DNA from 2 places in the Glutamicibacter sp. genome. Region 1 is predicted to be linked to the other one. Evidence: riboswitches for the same ligand, from Rfam matches in the RefSeq annotation. Region 1 holds a riboswitch; the other holds the start of a gene.
The links. Region 1 has a riboswitch for glycine ahead of gcvP (aminomethyl-transferring glycine dehydrogenase). Riboswitches for the same ligand answer to the same signal wherever they lie in the genome.
Positions count from the first base shown of each region.

Region 1 (9,905 bases):
AGTCTTCGAAGGCTTCGGGAGCCGGGCAGGAGCAGATCAGGTTGCGGTCGCCGCCGGCGCCGTCGATGCGGCCCACGGTTGGGAAGTACTTGTCGAACTTCAGGGTCGATACCGGGAAGGCAGCCTGCTCGACCGAGTACTTGCGGTCCCAATTGCTGTTGACCACAGCGGAGACCGTGTGCGGAGCGTTGCGCAATGGGGATTCTTCGATGCTGTAGGCACCGGAGAGGACCTCGTCCATTTCCTGGCGGATGGTGATCATCGCTTCGATGAAGCGCTCGATCTCGCCCAGGTCCTCGGATTCGGTTGGCTCCACCATCAGGGTGCCTGCCACAGGGAAGGACAGGGTCGGCGCGTGGAAACCGAAGTCGATCAGGCGCTTGGCCACGTCCTCGGCGGTGACCCCGGTCTTGGCGGTCAGTTCACGCAGGTCCAGGATGCACTCGTGGGCGACCAGGTCCTTGTTGCCGGTGAACAGAACCGGGAAGTGCTCGTTCAGGCGCTTGGCAATGTAGTTCGCGTTCAAGATCGCGTGCTTGGTGGCTTCGGTCAACCCGTCCCCGCCCATCATCGCGATGTAGGCCCACGAGATTGGCAGGACGCCGGCCGAACCGAAAGCGGTAGCCACAACCGGCACGCCGTCACGCTCGGAGTAGGTGCCCGAAGCATCGCCTGGCAGGAATGGCAGCAGGTGCTCGCCAACGCCGATTGGGCCAACGCCCGGGCCGCCACCGCCGTGCGGGATGCAGAAGGTCTTGTGCAGGTTCAGGTGCGACACGTCGCCACCGAACTTGCCTGGCTGGGCCAGGCCAACCATGGCGTTCATGTTCGCGCCATCGATGTACACCTGACCGCCCGCGGCGTGGACCTTGTCGCAGACCTCGCGCACATCGGCGTCGTAGACGCCGTGGGTGGATGGGTAGGTGATCATGATGGCTGCCAGGACGTCCTTGTTGGCCTCGATCTTGGCATCCAGGTCGTTCGCGTCGATGGTGCCATCGGCTGCGGTCTTCACGACCACCACGCGCATGCCGGCCAGCACTGCCGAAGCGGCGTTGGTGCCGTGGGCCGAGGCCGGAATCAGGCACAGGTCGCGCTGGCCTTCGCCGCGCGAGCGGTGGTAGTCCGAGATGGCCAGCAGGCCTGCGTACTCGCCCTGCGAGCCAGCGTTCGGCTGGATCGAAACGCCGGCGTAGCCGGTGATTGCGGTCAGGCGGCCTTCCAGATCGGTGATCAGCTCGCGCCAGCCCTCGGTCTGCGCTGCAGGTGCGTATGGGTGGATCGAGGCGAATTCAGGCCAGGTGATGGATTCCATCTCGGCGGCCGAGTTCAGCTTCATGGTGCACGAACCCAGCGGGATCATGGTGCGGTCCAGGGCCAGGTCGCGGTCCGAAAGCCGGCGCAGGTAGCGCATCATCTGGGTCTCGGAGGAGATGGTGTTGAAGATCGGGTGGGTCATGAAGTCGCTGGTGCGCACCTGGCCGGCCGGGATCTCGAAGCCTTCCGGAGCTGAGAGCTGCACGCCGAAGACCTCAAGCAGGGTCTTGACTACGCCCGAGGTGGTGGCCTCGTCGGTGGAGATGCCCACCTGGGTATCGCCGACCTTGCGCAGGTTGATGCCTGCCTCGATGGCCTTGGCAATGATGGCATCGGCGTTTTCGACGTTCACCACAACGGTGTCGAAGAAGGAGTCCGAAGCCAGGGTGTAGCCGCCGGAAACCAGCGAGCTGGCGATGACCCGGGCGTGGTTGTTGGCGCGCGAGGCGATCTGCTTCAGGCCGGCTGGGCCGTGGTAGACGGCGTACATCGAAGCGCAGATGGCCAGCAGGGCCTGTGCGGTGCAGATGTTGGAGGTGGCCTTTTCGCGGCGGATGTGCTGCTCGCGGGTCTGCAGTGCCAAGCGGTAGGCAGGGACTCCGGCGTCATCCACCGAAACGCCCACCAGGCGTCCTGGCATGGAGCGGGTCAGGCCATCGGCAACAGCCATGTAGGCGGCGTGCGGTCCGCCGAAGAACAGCGGCACGCCGAATCGCTGGGTGTTGCCCACGGCGATATCGGCACCCTGCTCGCCCGGAGGGGTGATCATGGTCAGGGCCAGCAGGTCGGCAATCACGGTAACCATGGCGCCGGATTCCTTGGCGGCGGCGATGATCGATGCGTGGTCTGCGATCGATCCGTCGTTGCCTGGCTGCTGCAGGACGATGCCGGAGATGTCGCCCTCTGGCAGGCCTGCGGAAAGGTCGGCAACCTCGACTTCGAAGCCCAGCGCGTCAGCGCGGCCCTGCACGACCTTCAGGGTCTGCGGGAAGATGTTGGAGTCCAGGACGGTCTTGCCCTTGGACTTCTTCTTGTTGGCGCGGCGCATCATCAGCACGGCTTCGGCGGCAGCCGAGGATTCGTCCAGCAGCGATGCGTTGGCGATCGGCAGGCCGGTCAGGTCCATGACCATGGTCTGGAAGTTCAGCAGGGCTTCGAGGCGGCCCTGGGAGATTTCTGGCTGGTACGGGGTGTAAGCGGTGTACCAGGCTGGGTTTTCCACGATGTTGCGGCGGATCACAGCTGGGGTGATGGTGTCGTAGAAGCCCTGGCCGATCATCTGGGTCTTCATGACGTTCTTCGAGGCAAGCGCACGCAGGTGGGCTAGGGCTTCGGTTTCGCTCAGGGCATCGGGGATATCCAGTGCGGAGTCCTGGCGGATGTCTGCCGGAACGGCGGTGTCGATCAGTGCTTCCAGGCTGTCGTAGCCCAGAGTCTGAAGCATGGTGGTTACGTCGGAAGGACGTGGGCCGATATGGCGTGAGACGAATTCAGTATTCGCTGGTGCCGAAGTCTGCGTGATGGTCATGGTGCTGGTATCTCCATGGGATCTGTCTTGGCGCATGCCAAAGGAAGGTCTTTTTACCTCCCCATCCCTGTTGCATAACCTGAGAGTTTTACGCATCCAGCAAACCAAGCCGGGCACTTGCACCTTCGGTGAACCGGAACGGGCCGGTTTCTTTCCAGAGTTGCCTCATGATGGCGGTACGGGTGCCTGAGAGTTTCCTGGGGAGGAATTGCTCCTACGGCGCCCGTCCATGGTGTGAACGGGACTCTCCCGCCATCCGTCTATGGCGTGTGCTGCCGGTCGGAGACCTGCAGCACACCACCATGTTACCTGCCCCGCTCCCAAGGTCAAACAGGAGCGGGGCCAGGATAGGTCATAAATGCGTTCAGTTTGCGTCGGCAGTTAAACGGATGTAATCGGGATATTTCGCTGACAAGGAATCGCCCGAAGATGTACCGGTGATCCGGCGCTTGACCCACGGAGCCAAATGCTCTCGGGCCCAGCCCAGTTCCTGCTTCAGCTTTTCACCGCGCGAGTTCACGGCCAGTGCTGGCAACGACGGCTGCTGGATCTTGGAAGACCAGTTTGCCTCGGTGATCCGATGGGTGCCGAGCACGTCCAGGACCTTCGCGGCCATCAGCGTGTGGCCCAGCTCGTTCATGTGCAGCCGATCCACCGCCCAGTAGCGCAGATCGGAGAATTCACGCCACCGCCAGTAATCGGCGATCACCGCGCCGTACTCGTCCGCGATTTCGCGAACCTTCTCGTTGTAGATGGCCGTGCGCGGACGGGTCTTGGAGAACAGCGGCGATTCTACGGTGTCGAAACCGGTGAACAGCACGACCGCGCTTCCGGCGTCGGCAAAGCGCCGCACCATGCCTTCATAGCCGCGCATCAGCGCATCCAGGTCAGCCTTGGGACGCAGGATGTCATTGCCGCCGGCATAGATGGTGACCAGGTCCGGAGCCAGCGCAAGCGCCTGATCCAGTTGCTGGTTGATCACCTGCCCGATCTTCTTGCCGCGCACCGCCAGGTTGGCGTATTCCCAGTCGCCTTCGGCGCAGAGCACCTCGGATACCCGGTCTGCCCAGCCGCGCACCTGGTTAGGGCGGGTCGGATCCACATCGCCAACGCCTTCGGTGAACGAGTCACCTAGTGCCACATACTTCTTCACTTCACTCCTGTTTCGTTCCATGCCCGGCGGGCCGGCTACGCGTTGCTGCCGGCAGCCTGGGCCGACATGTTCTTCTGCATGATCAGCTGGCGCGCCAACTGGCTGAGCTTCACTCCGGTGGAGATTTCCTTGACGCCTTCATTGCGCGAAGGGATGAAGCCGAAGCCCAGCTGGTGGGCTGGATCGGCGAAGGCCAGCGATGAGTTCGCACCGTCGTGGCCGTAGGCGAAGATCGATCCGTAGTTGTTGCGCGCGGTGGCCTTCATGAACCCCAGGGCGAAGGCCTGCAGCAGCCCATTGGTCCGGTCATGGCCGTAGACCAGTTCGGTGGAAACCTGGGACCAGGTCTCGGCGGTGAGGAATCCGCGGGTGGCTCCCAGTGCTGGAACGGCGCCGAAAGAGGCGGCATAGATTGCGGCCAGGCCTTGGGCATTGGCGACCGCTCCCATGGACGCCGGGCCCAGTTCGCGCACCTGCGGCGCGTTGGCAAGTTCGTGCCAGTTGTAGACCGGGCCATCTTCCAGCGCGAAACCGGATGCCGAATTCACGGCTAGTCCGGCCGGAGAAAACGGGTCGAAGAATTCCGGTGCGGCCTCAGCGCCCGGCAATACATCGCGGTAGCGCGATTCCAGCGCGGGTCCCTGGCCGATGAAGGCCTCGGCTCCCAGCGGCTTGCGGATGCGCTCCTCGAATACGTCCTTGAGTTCCTTGCCGGTGACCCGGCGTACCAGTTCTTCCATGAGCACGCCCATGGTGATCGCGTGGTAGCCGACAATGTTCTGGCCCAGCGGCCAGACGCTTGGCATGGAAGCCAGCACCTTGGCGTATTCGGCGGAGTTCAAGAGGATCTCGCTTGGCACGCCCCCGGGCACGCCCAGCACGCCGGCCTGGTGGCTGAGCACCTCCCCGACGGTGAGCTGGGATTTCCCGTTGTCGCCGAATTCTGGCCAGTAGGTGGCCATTGGCGCGTTGGGGGCAATCAGCCCATCTTGCACCAGCAGTGCCACGACCAGTGCGCTCAGGCCCTTGGTGCAGGAGAAGACACAGGTCAGCGCATCACCAGAGAGGTGATCGCCGACGCTGTGGCTGAGCACCAATTCGCCGCGGTGGTACACGGCCAGCTGTGCCGAATAGCTGTCTTCCTCAGCGGCTCGCGCCTCTAGTGCTTCTGCCAGGGGCGCGAAATCTTCAGTGATCACCGATTGCATCTAAATCCTTAAAGTGCTTGTCTCTCATCAACTAACCCTAACCGCATTGATCCCATTTCTGGATGGTTCCACACGCTGATCCGTCTCCAAGCATATAGGTATGTCAGCTCACACCTTCGGGGAGTTTAAGCCACTAATCGACGTATCGATACCGCTCATCCCGGAGGTCTGTGAGCCAGCCCTGAAGCCGGTTTGCCCGCTTCATGCGCTGACCCTAAAGTTGTAATGTTTGCCTACAAAATTGAAGGAGATGATCTCGATCGCATGACTGTGAACAGTGACACGGCCGTTACCCACGGCAAAGAAACAGAACTCCACAGGGTGATTGGCCCGAAGCTGCTGCTATTCCTCATCATGGGCGATATCATCGGCGCTGGCATTTTTGCCATCACCGGCAAGGTTGCCGGCCAGGTGGGTGGAGCCGCGTGGCTGCCGTTCCTGATCGCTTTCACGATCGCGACGCTCACCGCCTTCAGCTACCTCGAACTAGTTACCAAATACCCGCACGCAGCGGGTGCCGCCTTGTACATCCACAAGGCCTTCGGCATCCACTTCGTCACGTTCCTGGTGGCCTTTACCGTTGCCTGCTCGGGTATTACCAGTGCCGCCACTTCAGCCACCCTGGTGGGGCGCAACCTCCTGATTGGCATCGGCCAGTTTGTCGAGGGCGTTCCCAACACCCCCGAAGCGGGCATGTGGGCGGCTATTGCGGTCATCGTGATCCTTGCGGTCATCAACTTCCGCGGCGTAGGCGAAAGCGTGAAGTTCAACCTCGTTCTGACCATAGTTTCGCTGGCTATCATGGCCGCGATCATTGGCATCGGCTTCGCCGTTATCGCCTCGGGCCACGGTGACATTTCCCGCCTCGTGGTCTTCGAGACCCCGAGCGACCGCAGCGTCTTCGCTGCCGTGACCATGGGTACTGCCATTGCGTTCTTCGCAATGGTGGGCTTCGAGGACTCGGTGAACCTGGTTGAGGAAACCAAGAACCCCAAGAAGACCTTCCCGAAGATCATGCTCATCGGCTTGGGCATCTGCGCATTCATCTACATGCTGGTGGCCGTCACCGTCATCATGGTGATCCCAACCGGCGACCTGCTGAACCCGAAGAACCCTGATGCCGGCATCCTGCTGGACGTTGTGCGCATCGGCCTGCCGAACCTGCCAGTTGACGCGATCTTCCCGTTCTTGACTGTCTTCGCTGTGGTTAACACCGCGCTGATGAACATGCTGATGGCTAGCCGGCTGCTCTACGGCATGGCCCGCCAAGGCGTGCTGCCGCAGTTCTTGGGCAAGGTGCATTCGACCCGGCGCTCGCCATGGGTTGCGATCCTGTTCAGCACCGGGCTGGCCATTGCGCTGGTGGTCTACGTGAACCTGAACAACGGCAACAGCATCGTCGGCTCGCTGGGCGGCACTACCGCACTGCTGCTGCTGTGCGTGTTCGCCGTAGTCAACATTGCCCTGCTGGTGCTGCGCCGCGACAAGCCAGAAGCTGGTGCGTTCCGCGCTCCGACGATCATCCCGATCCTCGGCGTGTTCTTCTGCCTGTTCCTTGCCGGCCCATGGGCCCGTTCGCGCGAGGACTGGGTCCAGTACGAGATTGCCGGGCTCCTGCTGGTTATCGGCGTTCTGCTGTGGGCAGTGACCTGGTTGGTCAACCGGATCAACTACAAGAAGGGCGTCATCGAAACCCGCCCGGGAGAGTACTGATCCATAGCTGTTAAGGCAGTGATGCCCGCCAATTTTGGCGGGCATCACTGCTTTAAGCGCGTTTTCTATGCGGTCTGCTCGATGGTTTCTTGGCGGAAACGAAGCTTCAGGCCGCGTTCGGTGCTCTGCCACCACGAAGTAACAACGAGCACCGGGCCGCCTGCAGGCTTCATGCGATATGCGAGCAGCACCATCTGCGCATCCACTTCTCGGGCCGCAAGGACCTGCACCGCACCGGTGCTTGGCAGATTCGCCCCGGATTCCAGCATGGTTCGGACCGTGGCCACGTCCAGCAGGCCGCCATAGCGGGTCACTTCCTGGTAGCCAGGATGCAGGAAGTCGTTGAGTTCAGCGAAACTGGTGCGGATCTGCGGGTCAAGGAAACCTTGTTCCAGCTCGTAGACGGTGGCCGCGATGTCCACGCCAGGTTCCGGTGCGGCAACGGTTTGCCCAGCGGGTACCTGCACTGCATCCTCATCAGCTGGAGCACTGGAAACCGCTGGGCCGCCGGCGGCAGTGTAGCCCGGTCCCGCCTCTACGGCAGTCCCCTGCTGGTGCGCGGTGGCAGCTGCGCGCGCGTGGTCGTCAGCGGCTTCATTCAGCTCGTGGCCGGCATGGCCCTTGACCCATTCAAAGGTGTATTTGCGCCCGGCAATGGCCCGGTCAAGTTCCTTGAGGATGTCCTGGTTCAGCACCGGTTTGCCGTCGGCCTTTTTCCAGCCCTTTTTCTTCCACCCCGGCATCCACTTGCTGATGCAGTTGATCGCATACTGCGAATCGCACAGGATTTTCAGTTCTTCTTCTGGCAGGTGCTCGGTGGCTCGGAAGAGTTCGAGCACCGCTTGGAGCTCCCCCATGTTGTTGGTTCCGTGGTCCCAACCGCCAGCGGCCCAGTTCTCCTGGTCCACGTACCAGGCCCAACCTGCTGGTCCGGGGTTTCCTAGGGCTGATCCATCCGCAGCTGCAATGATCGTCATGGTTTAATCCTGCCACGTTGATGCCTGCCCAACACTCCATGCATCGGGCCATGTCGCCAGCTAATGCTTGCAAAGTGAATCACAGCTTCCACCCGGATCCATGCCTAGGATTGGGACGTGAAGAAAATTCTGCCTGTATTGGCCACCCTGGTCCTTGTTCTATCCGCATGTGCTGGTCCCTCGATCGATGAGCTGCGCGAGCAGGATCCCCAGGGCCATACGGCGTGCGTGCACTTTGGCGGGGGCTTGGTTGACCCCGAGGGTATCGGCGCAACGAATATGAAGAAAGCCGCCGATCATGGCGCGAAGGCGTCCACCGAGCAGATCAGCACTGCAGTAGCCACCGATGAATCCGGCGATCCCAAGATCACTGACCTAGCCGCTTTCCAGGAGGCTTGCGAGGGGCAAGGCTTCGACTTCGAATAGAGCAGATCGACCCAGGACGCCATCCAAGTGGTGGTGTCCTGAGCCGATATGCCATGGGTTCCTGGCGCGCTTAGGCAGGATAGAGCGGGTTGTGCCCTGCCTGGACTCGCTCTTCGGCCCGGACTTCGCCCGGTGCCGTGCCGTTCAGGAACGGACCGTTCTCGGCGAGCACTTCTCGGCCCGGCGCTTCGAGCCAGTTCGCCAGGTCCGGCCCCTTGGGGATGATCCGGGTCGGGTTGATGTCCTCATGAACCACGTAGTAGTGCGCCTTGATTTGCTCGAAGTCGATGGTGTCGCCAAAACCAGGGGTCTGGAACAAATCCCGCGCATAACCCCAGAGGTTAGGCATGTCGATGAGCTTGTTGCGGTTGGTCTTGAAGTGGCCATGGTAGACCGGGTCGAATCGCACCAGGGTGGTGAACAGCCGAACGTCGGCCTCGGTGATGTAGTCGCCCATCAGGAAGCGGCGGGTGGACAGCCGGTCTTCGAGATAGTCCAAGGTGGTGAATAACCGGTCGTAGGCATCGTTGTAGGCCTGCTGGTCCCCCGCGAACCCGGCACGGTAGACGCCGTTGTTCACTTCGGTGAAAATCCGCTTGATCAACGGGAGCATCTCATCGAGCTGGTCATGCGCAATGAGGTCCGGGGCCCCTGCACGGTGGAATTCCTTCCACTGCGTGGACATGTCCCAGGTGATCTGCGGGTAGTCGTTGGTGACGACGGCGCCGGTGGGGATATCGACGATTGCCGGCACGGTGATGCCGCGAGGGTAGTCGGCAAAGCGCTTGAAGTAGTTCTCCTGAACCCGCTCGGTGCCCAGGACCGGGTCCTTGCCCTCCGGTTCCAAGTCGAAGGTCCAGCTGCGTGCATCATGGGTTGGCCCGGGCAGCCCGATCGACAGCGCGTCTTCCAAGCCAAGCAGCCGGCGGACAATCAGGGTGCGGTTGGCCCATGGGCAAGCCCGTGCGGCCACCAGGTGGTAGCGGCCCGCTTCCACCGGCCAAAGCTGAGCTCCTTCGGAAAGCCCTGCGCTGGGATGCCCGATCTTGCTGTGGCTCTCACCCTCGCCATAGTGCTCGGCGCTGGCATCAGCGACAATGCGGTCCTGGATGTAGTTGGTGTCCCGGGTGAATTCTGCGCCGGTGACGTAGGCGCCCTTGGTCGAATATTCCTCGCTCATCGCATTCCTTCCAAAGAATTTTGAAGTCCCGTGCATAAACCATTCATGTCGAGACTATGGCAGTTGGGCAGGTAAGGAAATGGCGCGGTGCCCTTTTCCGGTTTACCGCCATTTTCGAGCCAACCTAGGCGTTGACCGAGGCGCTTTCGCGCACGGTTTCCATGGCCTTGCTCCAGGCGAGAACCTGTTCAAGCATCGGCTGCACGCTGGTGGCCGAGCGTTCGGTCGGTGCGAATGCCGAGAAGTCCTCGAAGTCGGTGAATAGCGAGAACATGCCGGTCTTCTGCACGTGCGCGATCTGCAGTTCCGAGAGGATGCCACGCAGGTGCTCCACGGCGCGCGAGCCCATGGCGGAGCCGTATCCAACCATGCCGGCAGCCTTGTTGTTCAGTTCTGCGTTCAG
Region 1 is NZ_JBOGEG010000053.1:2,233-12,137, forward strand. It holds gene gcvP (aminomethyl-transferring glycine dehydrogenase) at 1-2,845, opposite strand, end outside; glycine riboswitch at 3,010-3,107, opposite strand; gene ACRDT3_RS18210 (SGNH/GDSL hydrolase family protein) at 3,210-3,986, opposite strand; gene ACRDT3_RS18215 (serine hydrolase domain-containing protein) at 4,034-5,197, opposite strand; gene ACRDT3_RS18220 (APC family permease) at 5,471-6,919, shown strand; gene ACRDT3_RS18225 (RNase H family protein) at 6,985-7,896, opposite strand; gene ACRDT3_RS18230 (hypothetical protein) at 8,014-8,322, shown strand; gene ACRDT3_RS18235 (glutathione S-transferase C-terminal domain-containing protein) at 8,393-9,502, opposite strand; gene ACRDT3_RS18240 (NADPH-dependent FMN reductase) at 9,627-9,905, opposite strand, start outside.

Region 2 (9,905 bases), on a different contig from region 1:
ATCGGCATGTCCATGTCCGAGCATGCGCTCTACTTTGAAACGGCCGGCGTCGTGGCCACCTTGCTGCTGCTGGGCCGCTTCCTGGAGCACCGCGCCAAGTCCTCGGCATCCGATGCGCTCAAGTCCCTGCTGAACTTGGGGGCCAAGGATGCAGTGGTGCTTCGTGACGGCACGGAAGTGAAAATCCCTGCCGGGCAGGTGCAGGTCGGGGACCATTTCGTGGTGCGCCCCGGCGAGAAGATCGCCACCGACGGCGTGGTCCTTGACGGCGCCAGCGCGGTAGACACTTCGCTGCTGACCGGCGAATCGGTACCGCAGAAGGTGGCGGCCGGCGATGAAGTCACCGGCGCGACCTTGAATGCCTCGGGCCGGCTGGTGATCGAGGCTACCCGTGTTGGCGCGGATACCACCCTGGCCCAGATGGGCAAGCTGGTGTCCGAAGCCCAATCAGGCAAGGCGCCTATTGCCCGCCTGGCCGACCGGATTTCCTCCGTCTTCGTGCCTATCGTACTGGCCATTGCGCTGCTCACCTTCGTGATCTGGTTCTTTGCCAGCGGCGATACCTACCAGGCGTTCACCGCTGCGGTAGCCGTGCTGGTCATCGCCTGCCCCTGCGCATTGGGCCTGGCGACCCCGATCGGGTTGCTGGTCGGTACCGGACGCGGCGCGCAGCTGGGTATTTTGATCCGCGGCCCGCAGGTCCTTGAAGATACCCGCAAGCTGGACACCATCGTGCTGGATAAGACCGGCACCGTGACCACCGGGGTAATGACCCATCAGGGCACCCAGGCCATCGACGGGGTCGATGCCAATGAGGCCCTGGCCTTGGCCGGTGCCGTGGAGCACCATTCCGAGCATCCGATCGCCCAGGCCATCGCCAAGGCCGCAGCGGACTTGGGCCCGCTGCCCGAGGCCAGCGACTTCGATTCGGATCCAGGCGGCGGCGTGGTCGGCACGGTCAACGGGCATCGTGTTGCCGTAGGCCGCTTCAGCTGGCTTGAAGCCCAGGGCACCTCCTTGGATGCCTCCGCCAGGGCCATGCTCGAGGAAGCCGAGCAGGCCGGCGCTACCGCCATCCTGGTCGCGGTGGACCAGCAGTTCCAGGCAGTGATCTCGGTGGCCGACAAGATCAAGGACAGCTCCGCGAAAGCTATTGCCGAGCTCCAGGAACGCGGCCTGCGCGTCGTGCTGCTGACCGGCGACAACCAGTCGGTGGCTACCGAGGTCGCCGCCCAGGTAGGCATCAAGGCCGAGGATGTATTTGCCGGGGTCTTCCCTGCCGACAAGGCCAAGGCGATCACGTCGCTGCAGGAGCAGGGCAAGGTCGTGGCCATGGTGGGTGATGGCGTGAATGACGCGCCAGCACTGGCACAGGCCGACCTCGGCATCGCGATGGGCTCGGGCACCGACGTGGCCATCGAAGCCGCGGACATTACCCTGATGGGCAATGACCTGCATCAGGTCACGCAGGCCATCGACCTATCGGCTAGGACCCTGTCCACCATCAAGATGAACTTGTTCTGGGCTTTCGCCTACAACACTGCCGGCATTCCAATTGCGGCCGTAGGGTTGCTGAACCCGATGATCGCCGGAGCCGCCATGGCAGCCAGCTCGGTGCTGGTGGTACTGAACTCGTTGCGACTGCGAAGTTTCGGAAAGTAGCCCTCCGGACTTCCACAGCGGGGCATCGGTTGATCCGATGCCCCGCTTTGGAGTATTCATGGCGCTTCTTCCCGAATCGTTACGAAGCGGAAAATCCCCTATTTCACCCGCCGCTTTCCCCATTTGGCGTGACCAAGCGGTTATCCGGGGCCCGAAATGTGAAATTGCGACTTGCACCACGTTTTATTTTCTGGGCATACTGTGATGGCAATCACCACATATGCCGTTGATACGTGGCGGGAGAGATCCGCCCATGCCAAGGGCGGGCGCCGTAGGAGCAATTTCCTCCCCGGGAAACTCTCAGGCACCCGTACCGCCACGAAGAGGCAAATCTGGAAAGCAGCGCGGCTCCACCGTGCTCACCGAAGGAGCAAGCTTCGCCCAGTAGTCGGGCCGAAGTGAAAACTCTCAGGTAGATATACAGATTGGGGAGGGACCAAGAACAGTGCCGCACCGAGCGCACCGGTTTCGAGGTACTCCCCGTGGCTTACCTGGCTCCTGCTCTCTGCGCAGCTTGCCGGGCACGCCAGCTGGAATCCTCCAAATCGGACGTGTTCAACGAAGCGAGTTCCTGCGCTCCAAGCCATGATGGCTTGGAGGCAGAACAACTTCAGGGCGTCACGCCACACTCCTGGAAGGCAACCAGCATGAGTACCACCAGTTCTGATCCCACTCTCGAGCGCGGACTCTCCAATCGTCACATCCAGCTGATCGCCATTGGCGGCGCTATCGGCACCGGCCTGTTCATGGGCTCCGGCAAGACCATTTCGGTCGCCGGCCCGTCGGTCATCTTCGTTTACATGATCATCGGCTTCATGCTCTTCTTCGTCATGCGCGCCATGGGCGAGCTGCTGCTGAGCAACCTCGAATACAAGACCTTCGCCGACTTCGCCGGGGACCTGCTGGGCCCATGGGCGGCGTTCTTCACCGGCTGGACCTACTGGTTCTGCTGGGTTGTCACCGGCATTGCCGACGTGGTGGCCATCGCCCACTACGTCGCTTTCTGGTGGGGCGACCTTCCGCTGTGGATCCCGGCGCTGGGGTGCATCGCGCTGCTGCTGGTGCTGAACCTGGCCACCGTGAAGGCCTTCGGGGAAACCGAATTCTGGTTCGCTCTGATCAAGATCGTGGCTATCGGCGCGCTGATCGTGGTCGGCCTGGTCATGATCATCACCGGATTCGAACACGACTCGGCCACCGCTTCCTTCTCCAACCTGTGGACCGAGGGCGGCATGTTCCCCACCGGCTTCATGGGCTTCGTCGCCGGCTTCCAGATTGCGGTGTTCGCGTTCGTGGGCATCGAGCTGGTCGGCACCACCGCAGCTGAAACCAAGGACCCGGAAAAGACGCTGCCCAAGGCGATCAATTCGATCCCGGTCCGCATCCTGTTCTTCTACGTGGGCGCATTGATCATCTTGATGACCGTCGAACCGTGGAACCTGTTCTCCGCCGAGCAGTCCCCGTTCGTGGGCATGTTCGCCCTGGCCGGCCTGGCCGGCGCCGCGGGCATCATCAACTTCGTGGTGCTCACCTCCGCGACCTCCAGCGCCAACTCGGGCATCTACTCGACCTCGCGCATGCTGCGCGGCCTGTCCATGGAAGGCGATGCGCCCAAGGGCTTCGCCAAGCTCTCAAGCCGCAAGGTCCCGAAGAACGCGCTGCTGTTCTCCTGCATGTTCCTGCTGGCCGGCGTCGCCCTGCTCTACAGCGGCGACTCGGTGATGGGCGCCTTCACCCTGGTCACCACCGTCTCGGCCCTGTGCTTCATGTTCGTGTGGACCATCATCCTGCTCAGCTACCTGCTCTTCCGCGCACGCCGCCCGCACCTGCACGATGCCTCGAAGTTCAAGGTGCCCGGCGGGGTCACAATGCCCTACGTGGTACTCGGCTTCTTCGGCTTCATCCTGTGGGCTTTGACCACCCAGGCCGATACCTTCAGCGCCCTGCTGATCACCCCGGCATGGTTCCTGATCCTGGGCGCCGGCTACCTGTACATCCGCCGCAACCCGCAGCACCAGGCACTGCGCGCCGCGCACCTGGCCAAGGTATCGCACGAACGCTACGAGGCCGCGGCCTACCGTGATGCGAAATCCTTCGCCATGCGCGAGGAGGAAACCGCCGCGCAGGTCTCCGAGGACATCCGCCAGTAGCCCCGCGCGCACCAGCCCTATCTGTTAGGCTCCGGCATCACCAGATGCCGGAGCCTAACTGCATAGACGCTGGGATCGCTACCGCAATGGCCGGAGTCGATGCGATCATGGCTGCAGGCAGCAAACACTAGCAAAGTTCGACCAGCTGCCGCCTTGGAGGAAAGAACCATGACATCAACCGGTCCGTTACCGCGCTTCGAATTCGACCAAAGGCTGGGGGCCTTGCCCGATTGGAAGCGTGATGACCTGGGTTTGCGGGCCGCCTACCGTTTCGATTCCGCGAGCACAGCCTTGCAGTTCATTGTCCAGGTAGGCCTGCGCGCCGAGCAGGGCAACCGGCATCCGCACCTGGATTGGCGGGTCACCATCGTCGAGCTGCGCCTAACGCACAACCAGCCCGAGCACCTGGGAACACTGGACCTGGAATTAGCCCGCCATATCTCCATCGAGGCCGGCAAGCTCGAAGCGCAGGTGATCACCGAGCACTGGTAGCTCCCAGCGTTCAGCCTTGGCGCCGGCGAGCCACGAGCAGCGAGATGATGACGCTCTGCACCGCGCCCACCAAGGCCCCGAGCGCCGTCATGGAAATGCGGTCGATGAGCAGGGACGCGGCCGGTTCAGGGCTGACCAGATGGACCATGAGCAGCGCGGTAACGGTCATGAAGACCATGCCCACCGCATAGTTGCGCAGGATCACCAGCTCGATGATGAATTGCGAGGCCAGCGCGGCAGCCAGGATCACCCAGATGGGGGAATCGAAGGCGAAAACTATGGCGGTCAGCGCTACGCCGATGCAGGTGCCTACGCAACGCTGGAGCCCGCGGGCCAGGCGCGCATAGGCGTCGGCCCCGGTGACCGCAGCGATCGCGCCGAGGCTGGCCCAGTACCAATGGCCGTCGCCGACCAGGTAGGCAACGATGCCCGCGAGCAGTACGCCTGAGCCCATTTGGATCGATTCAGCCATCGCCCGTTCTGTGGGCGACCAGGAGTAGCCAGAGCCAAGGGTATGGCGCAGATTCGCTTTCCGCAGCGAAAGGCCAAGCATCAGCAGCACGCTGAAGGCCATCGTTCCGCCGCCCACCAGCAGCACCCCAGTGAAGCTTTGCGCGCTGGCCGGGATGCTCAAGCAGGCGCCACCGGCGAAGACGGCGAAGATCGGGCCTGGCGGCATCCAGCGCGCGGCATGGGAGACGTAGTTCGCGCCGAAGCCGATGGCAGCCAGGACCAGCGCACGCACCAGGAACGGCGCGTCGATGAACGAGAAATATGTACCCAGCAGCATTGCGAGGATCTGCACGATGCCCGCCGATAGCTGCTGCCAGAAACGCGGCGCATAGGCATCGAAGCGGCCGAAGACCGCGCAGAAGGCGCCGAACGCGGCGTACATCGCCCAGTCCAGGCGTGAAGAACTTGCTACCAGGATCAGCGGCACGGCCAGGCTGAGCGTCGCCTTGGCCGCCGGGATGATCGACGGGCGGTGCGGGGCCACGACGACGCTGCGCTGCACGACTTCCCTGAGATGGCGTTTCACTGGTGCACCTCGCCGTCCTGCGCAGCGACCAGCTGAAGCAGGGTGCGCAACTGGACTTGCTGCTGCGCGTCCAAGGCGCCAAAGACCTTCGCTTCGTTGTGCCGGGCAGCCTTCATCGCCCGGGCAGCGAACGTCCTGCCCTCGGCGGTCAGCCTGATGACGTTGCGGCGTCGGTCTTCCGGATCGACGTTGCGTTCCAGGATTCCACGGCTCGACAGTTGATCGAGGTATGCCACCAGGTGGCCGCGGTTCAGATTCGAACGTGCCGCCAGGTCGTTCTGGGAGATGCCGCCGAACTCATCCAGGGCGCAGATGATGGTGAAATGATGCCGGGCCAGGGACTCGGATTCCATCAGCTCGGTGAGCTCCTGGGTGCCGATGCGTCCGGCGCGGGCGGTGAGGTAGCTCAGCGAGTTCCATTGGAACTGCGGAATCCGGTGTTCATTCATTCCTTCAAAATATCATTTCAATCGGAAACGATTTCAACTTGAAGCGGTTTATTCGATGAATCTCACACGCAGATTAGGCGCGTTCCATCGCTCAACCCGGTGCACGGAATCATCGCCCCTTGGAATGGAGGACTTGTTCGCCCTGGCCACGGCCGCGGCGAAAGCGCGCCGTGTTTCAGAGCCCCAGATCCGAAACCAGGAACTTGGCTCCCAGCTCGCCGATGAGGATGGCAGGCGCATTGGTGTTGCCGGTGGTGATCTTGGGCATGATCGAGGCATCGATGACGCGCAGCCCTTGCAGGCCCCGTACCCGCAACTGGGGATCCACCACGGCCTGAGGATCGGTGCCCATGCGGCAGGTACCCACCTGGAGGTGGTAGGTCACCACGTTGTTCCGGATGTAATCCGCCAACTGCTCGTCGCCGCGCACCTCGTCGCCCGGGTAGATTTCCCTGGCTCCCCAGTTCTGGGCCAAGGCATCTTGCTCCACCATCGCGCGGCATTGCTTCATCGAAAACAGGAATGCCTGCATATCCCGCGGATCATCCAGCGCATTCAAATCGATATTCACCGGATCAGCCAATCCAGGACCGCTCAAGGTGATTTCGCCGCGGCTGTGCGGGGTGACGATCCCGGAATGCAAGGTGAACGCAGTGCCGTCGATCGGCTCCATGCCCGGGGAGTACATGGGCACGGCGAAGAAGATCGGCTGGGTATCGGGGCGGTCCAGGCCCTCGCGGGACTTGGCGAACATATGCGATTGCGAGACCGAAACCCCGGCACGCGGGGCGGGAATCGCCCGGGTGGTGGTTTCGGCGATCACCGGGGCCAGCAGGTGGTCATGCAGGTTCTTGCCTACCTGGTCCAGCTCATGCAGCGGGATAACGCCCGCAGCCTCGAGCTCGGCAGCCGGGCCAATGCCGGAGCGCAACAGGATTTGCGGGGATCCCAGGGCGCCGGCGCTGAGCACCACCTCATCTGCGCGCAGCTCCTGCAGTTGCCCGTCGATCTGGTAGCGCACGCCAACCGCGGTTCCGGACTCCAGGATCACCGAATGCACCTCGGCACCCGTGATGATTTCAATGCGCTCGCGCACCGGCTTCAGGTATGCCTTCCAGGTGTTGATGCGTTCGCCGTCAACAACGTTGATCTGCTCCTTAGAAACGCCCTCCAGCTGCTCGCCGTTGTAGTCGGGATTGAACCCGATTCCGGACTGCACGGCGGCGTCGATAATCGACTGGTGGATCTCATCCAGCTCGTAGTCGTTATCCACCGGCACCAGCCCATCGGTACCGTGGAGTTCGCTGGCACCGCCAGAGAAGTTCTCGATTTCCTTGTAGACCGGCAGTACATTCTTCCAGGCCCACTGCTCGCCGCAGTCCTTGGCCCAGTCATCGAAGTCCTGAGGGGCGCAGCGCACCCAGATCGTTGCATTCAGCGCGTGGGAACCGCCGAGCACCTTGCCCCGCGGCAGGTGCATCGGCTTGTTGGCTGCCCCGGCCATCGGGACGGTGTGGTAATCCCAGTCGTCCTTGCTATGCCACAGCTCGCCCATGCGCGACAGGTCGTGGATGGCCGGATTGGTATCCTCGGAACCGGCCTCGAACACGGTCACCTGCGCCCCGGCATCCACGAGCCGGCGGGCGACCACCGAGCCAGCGGAACCTGCGCCTACGATTATGACCGACTTGCTGCCCATGAGTTGTCCTTCAGCTTGGATGCCTGCGTAAGTTCTTGCTCCCCAGTCTGTTCAGGCCAGCGGATTTGCGGTTGGCATCGGGCGCAGGACTATTGGCTTCGCGTGCGACTTTTTCGCCCCCTGGACCGCTTGAGGTCCCTGGTGATCCGGGCTGCCCGCAATTCGTCGATGCGAACCAGGACCACGCCGCACACGATCAGCAGGCCGCCGAACAGCTGCACCGCCCCGGGCAGCTCGGAGAGCAGCAGCCAAGCCCACAGCACCGCGAAAAGCACCTCGGTCAGCGAGATGAAGCTGGCCACCTTGGAACCCAATTCGCGGGCGGCCATCACTCCGGTGGTGTAGGAGAACACCGTTGCGATCAGGATCAACCCGGTCAGCGCCAGCCACCAAGGGGTTTCAAAGCCCGCGAAGGAACCTGTGCCGGCGGCCCAGTGCATGGGGAGAATGCCCAGCCCGCCCACACCTAGCATGGTCAGCGCGCCCACTGCCATGCCCCCGGCGGAGAGCATGATCGGCGGCAGCGCGCCATCGACCTTGGCGCTGATGAAGAAGTAGACCGTCAATCCGATTGCGGCGCCCAGGCCCCAGAGCACGCCAATCGGATCTATCCGCGTAGTTCCGGCCAGGTCAAGGACCGCCACCAGCCCAGCCAGCGACAGCAAGGTCCCGGCGATGGTCGCGATGGATGGACGTTTCTGGTGCTTGGCCCAAAGCACCAGTACAATCAGCACGGGCGCCAGGTACTCCAGAAGCAGCGCCACGCCCACATCCAGCCTTTGCACCGCAAGGAAGTAGCACAGCTGGCAGGCGCCCACCCCGAACAGGCCGAAGAGCACAATCGACACCCAGTTGGTGCGCAGCAAGACCCACCGTCCGCGCATCGCCACGAGGGCCGGAATGGCCAGGACCAGCGCCGCGCCAGCCATGCGCGCGGCCACCGCAGCGGTAGGACTCCATCCTGCTTCGAAAAGGCCCTTGGCGAAGGACCCGGATAGCCCGAAGGCGGCCGAAGAGGCAAGGGCAATCCAGATGCCCTTCGATTGGCTGGGGCGGCGGGTTTCAGCCAGGTTGGAAGCTGCAGGCAAGCCGGGGTTAGGCAGATCGCTCATGGGGGTCTTTCGCGCAGAATTTCATGTCCCGTTCAGGGGCAAATGGGGGTATGAGCATGACGATACGGTTAGGCTTGAGGGGCAGTCAATCTACCCAGCTTTCAGGAACGAATTATGACCTTTGCCCCAGATATCGAAGCTTCATTGAAGACCGTGGTGAACCTTCTGAATACCGAGGTGCAAATCGTGGACATGCTCTCCACCGTCGCTGATCTCGATGAATTCCTTGATGCCGAGAACTTCGAAGGCTCTCACGCGCACAACCAGGCAGAGCTTCGCTCCATTCGCCAGTTGCGTTCCCAGCTGAAGAATATCTGGGTAGGTACCGAAGAAGAATCTGTCTTCCGGGTCAATGCGATCCTGCGCAACGCCAACGCCCAGCCTCAATTGATCAAGAGCGAATCGCTGGGTTACCACCTGCACGCCACCACCAATAGCACCCCGCTCTACGACCGCATGGCCGTGGACGCCGCGATGGCGCTGGCCGAGGTGATACGCTCCGGCGGATTGCAGCGGCTGCGGATCTGCGCCTCGGAGGACTGCGAGGCGGCCCTGCTGGATCTGTCGCGCAACCGCTCCAAGTTGTACTGCGATACCGGCAATTGCGCCAACCGTGAGCACGTTCGCGCTTACCGCGCGCGCAAAGCGGGAAAGCGTTCCGACTAGCAGGTACCCAAACACCGAGGGCGCGCCTAGCTTATATCGCGCGCGGCATGCCATCGCTCCCATGCTCTTCATCTCCGCAGCGCCTTTCGAGCAATTCGCTTTGGCCTCGGGACCGCCGCCCATGCCCATGATCATCGCAGGGCATCTATCATGGCCATCAGGTTCCCTGCATGGCGTGGTCCAAGCTCGTGGTCGAAATAGCGTTGGGCGGTGCCCCTCGCCTTTTACCTTGCCCGGGCCATATGATGAACACACAACCGGGATACCGGCAGTTGCAGTAGTGGAAGGGGCAGGTCATGACTCAGGAAACCCACGCTTCAGATGATTATGAGGCACGGATAGAGGCTGCTGAGAGCGGACCTTTGAAAGCCGCCGCCCGCTGGGTTGTAGCTCTGGCTTCTGCCGCACTGGGCGATGCCGAATACGAAGCGAATGAGCCCCAGGTAGTCGTGCATTCCCGCCAAGATGATTCGGTACTTCTGCGCATGACAACCTCCAGCCTCGAAGAAGCTGAGCGATTGATCGTCCAGATCCGCGCGGATCTGGAAGCCTTAGACACTGACGAATTCAAGGCGGAGTGGGAAGGCGCCGGAGACAAGTCCTAGCTGGGCAAGCTAGCGGCTAGTTTTCGACAAG
Region 2 is NZ_JBOGEG010000003.1:25,067-34,971, forward strand. It holds gene ACRDT3_RS03755 (heavy metal translocating P-type ATPase) at 1-1,662, shown strand, start outside; glycine riboswitch at 1,890-1,988, shown strand; gene cycA (D-serine/D-alanine/glycine transporter) at 2,310-3,812, shown strand; gene ACRDT3_RS03765 (4a-hydroxytetrahydrobiopterin dehydratase) at 3,981-4,304, shown strand; gene ACRDT3_RS03770 (FUSC family protein) at 4,315-5,343, opposite strand; gene ACRDT3_RS03775 (MarR family winged helix-turn-helix transcriptional regulator) at 5,340-5,792, opposite strand; gene ACRDT3_RS03780 (GMC family oxidoreductase) at 5,968-7,491, opposite strand; gene ACRDT3_RS03785 (EamA family transporter) at 7,581-8,603, opposite strand; gene ACRDT3_RS03790 (CGNR zinc finger domain-containing protein) at 8,718-9,269, shown strand; gene ACRDT3_RS03795 (hypothetical protein) at 9,566-9,874, shown strand; gene rraA (ribonuclease E activity regulator RraA) at 9,891-9,905, opposite strand, start outside.
Region 2: it holds a riboswitch for glycine, as region 1 does, so the genes downstream of both, cycA (D-serine/D-alanine/glycine transporter) here and gcvP (aminomethyl-transferring glycine dehydrogenase) in region 1, are expected to answer to the same signal.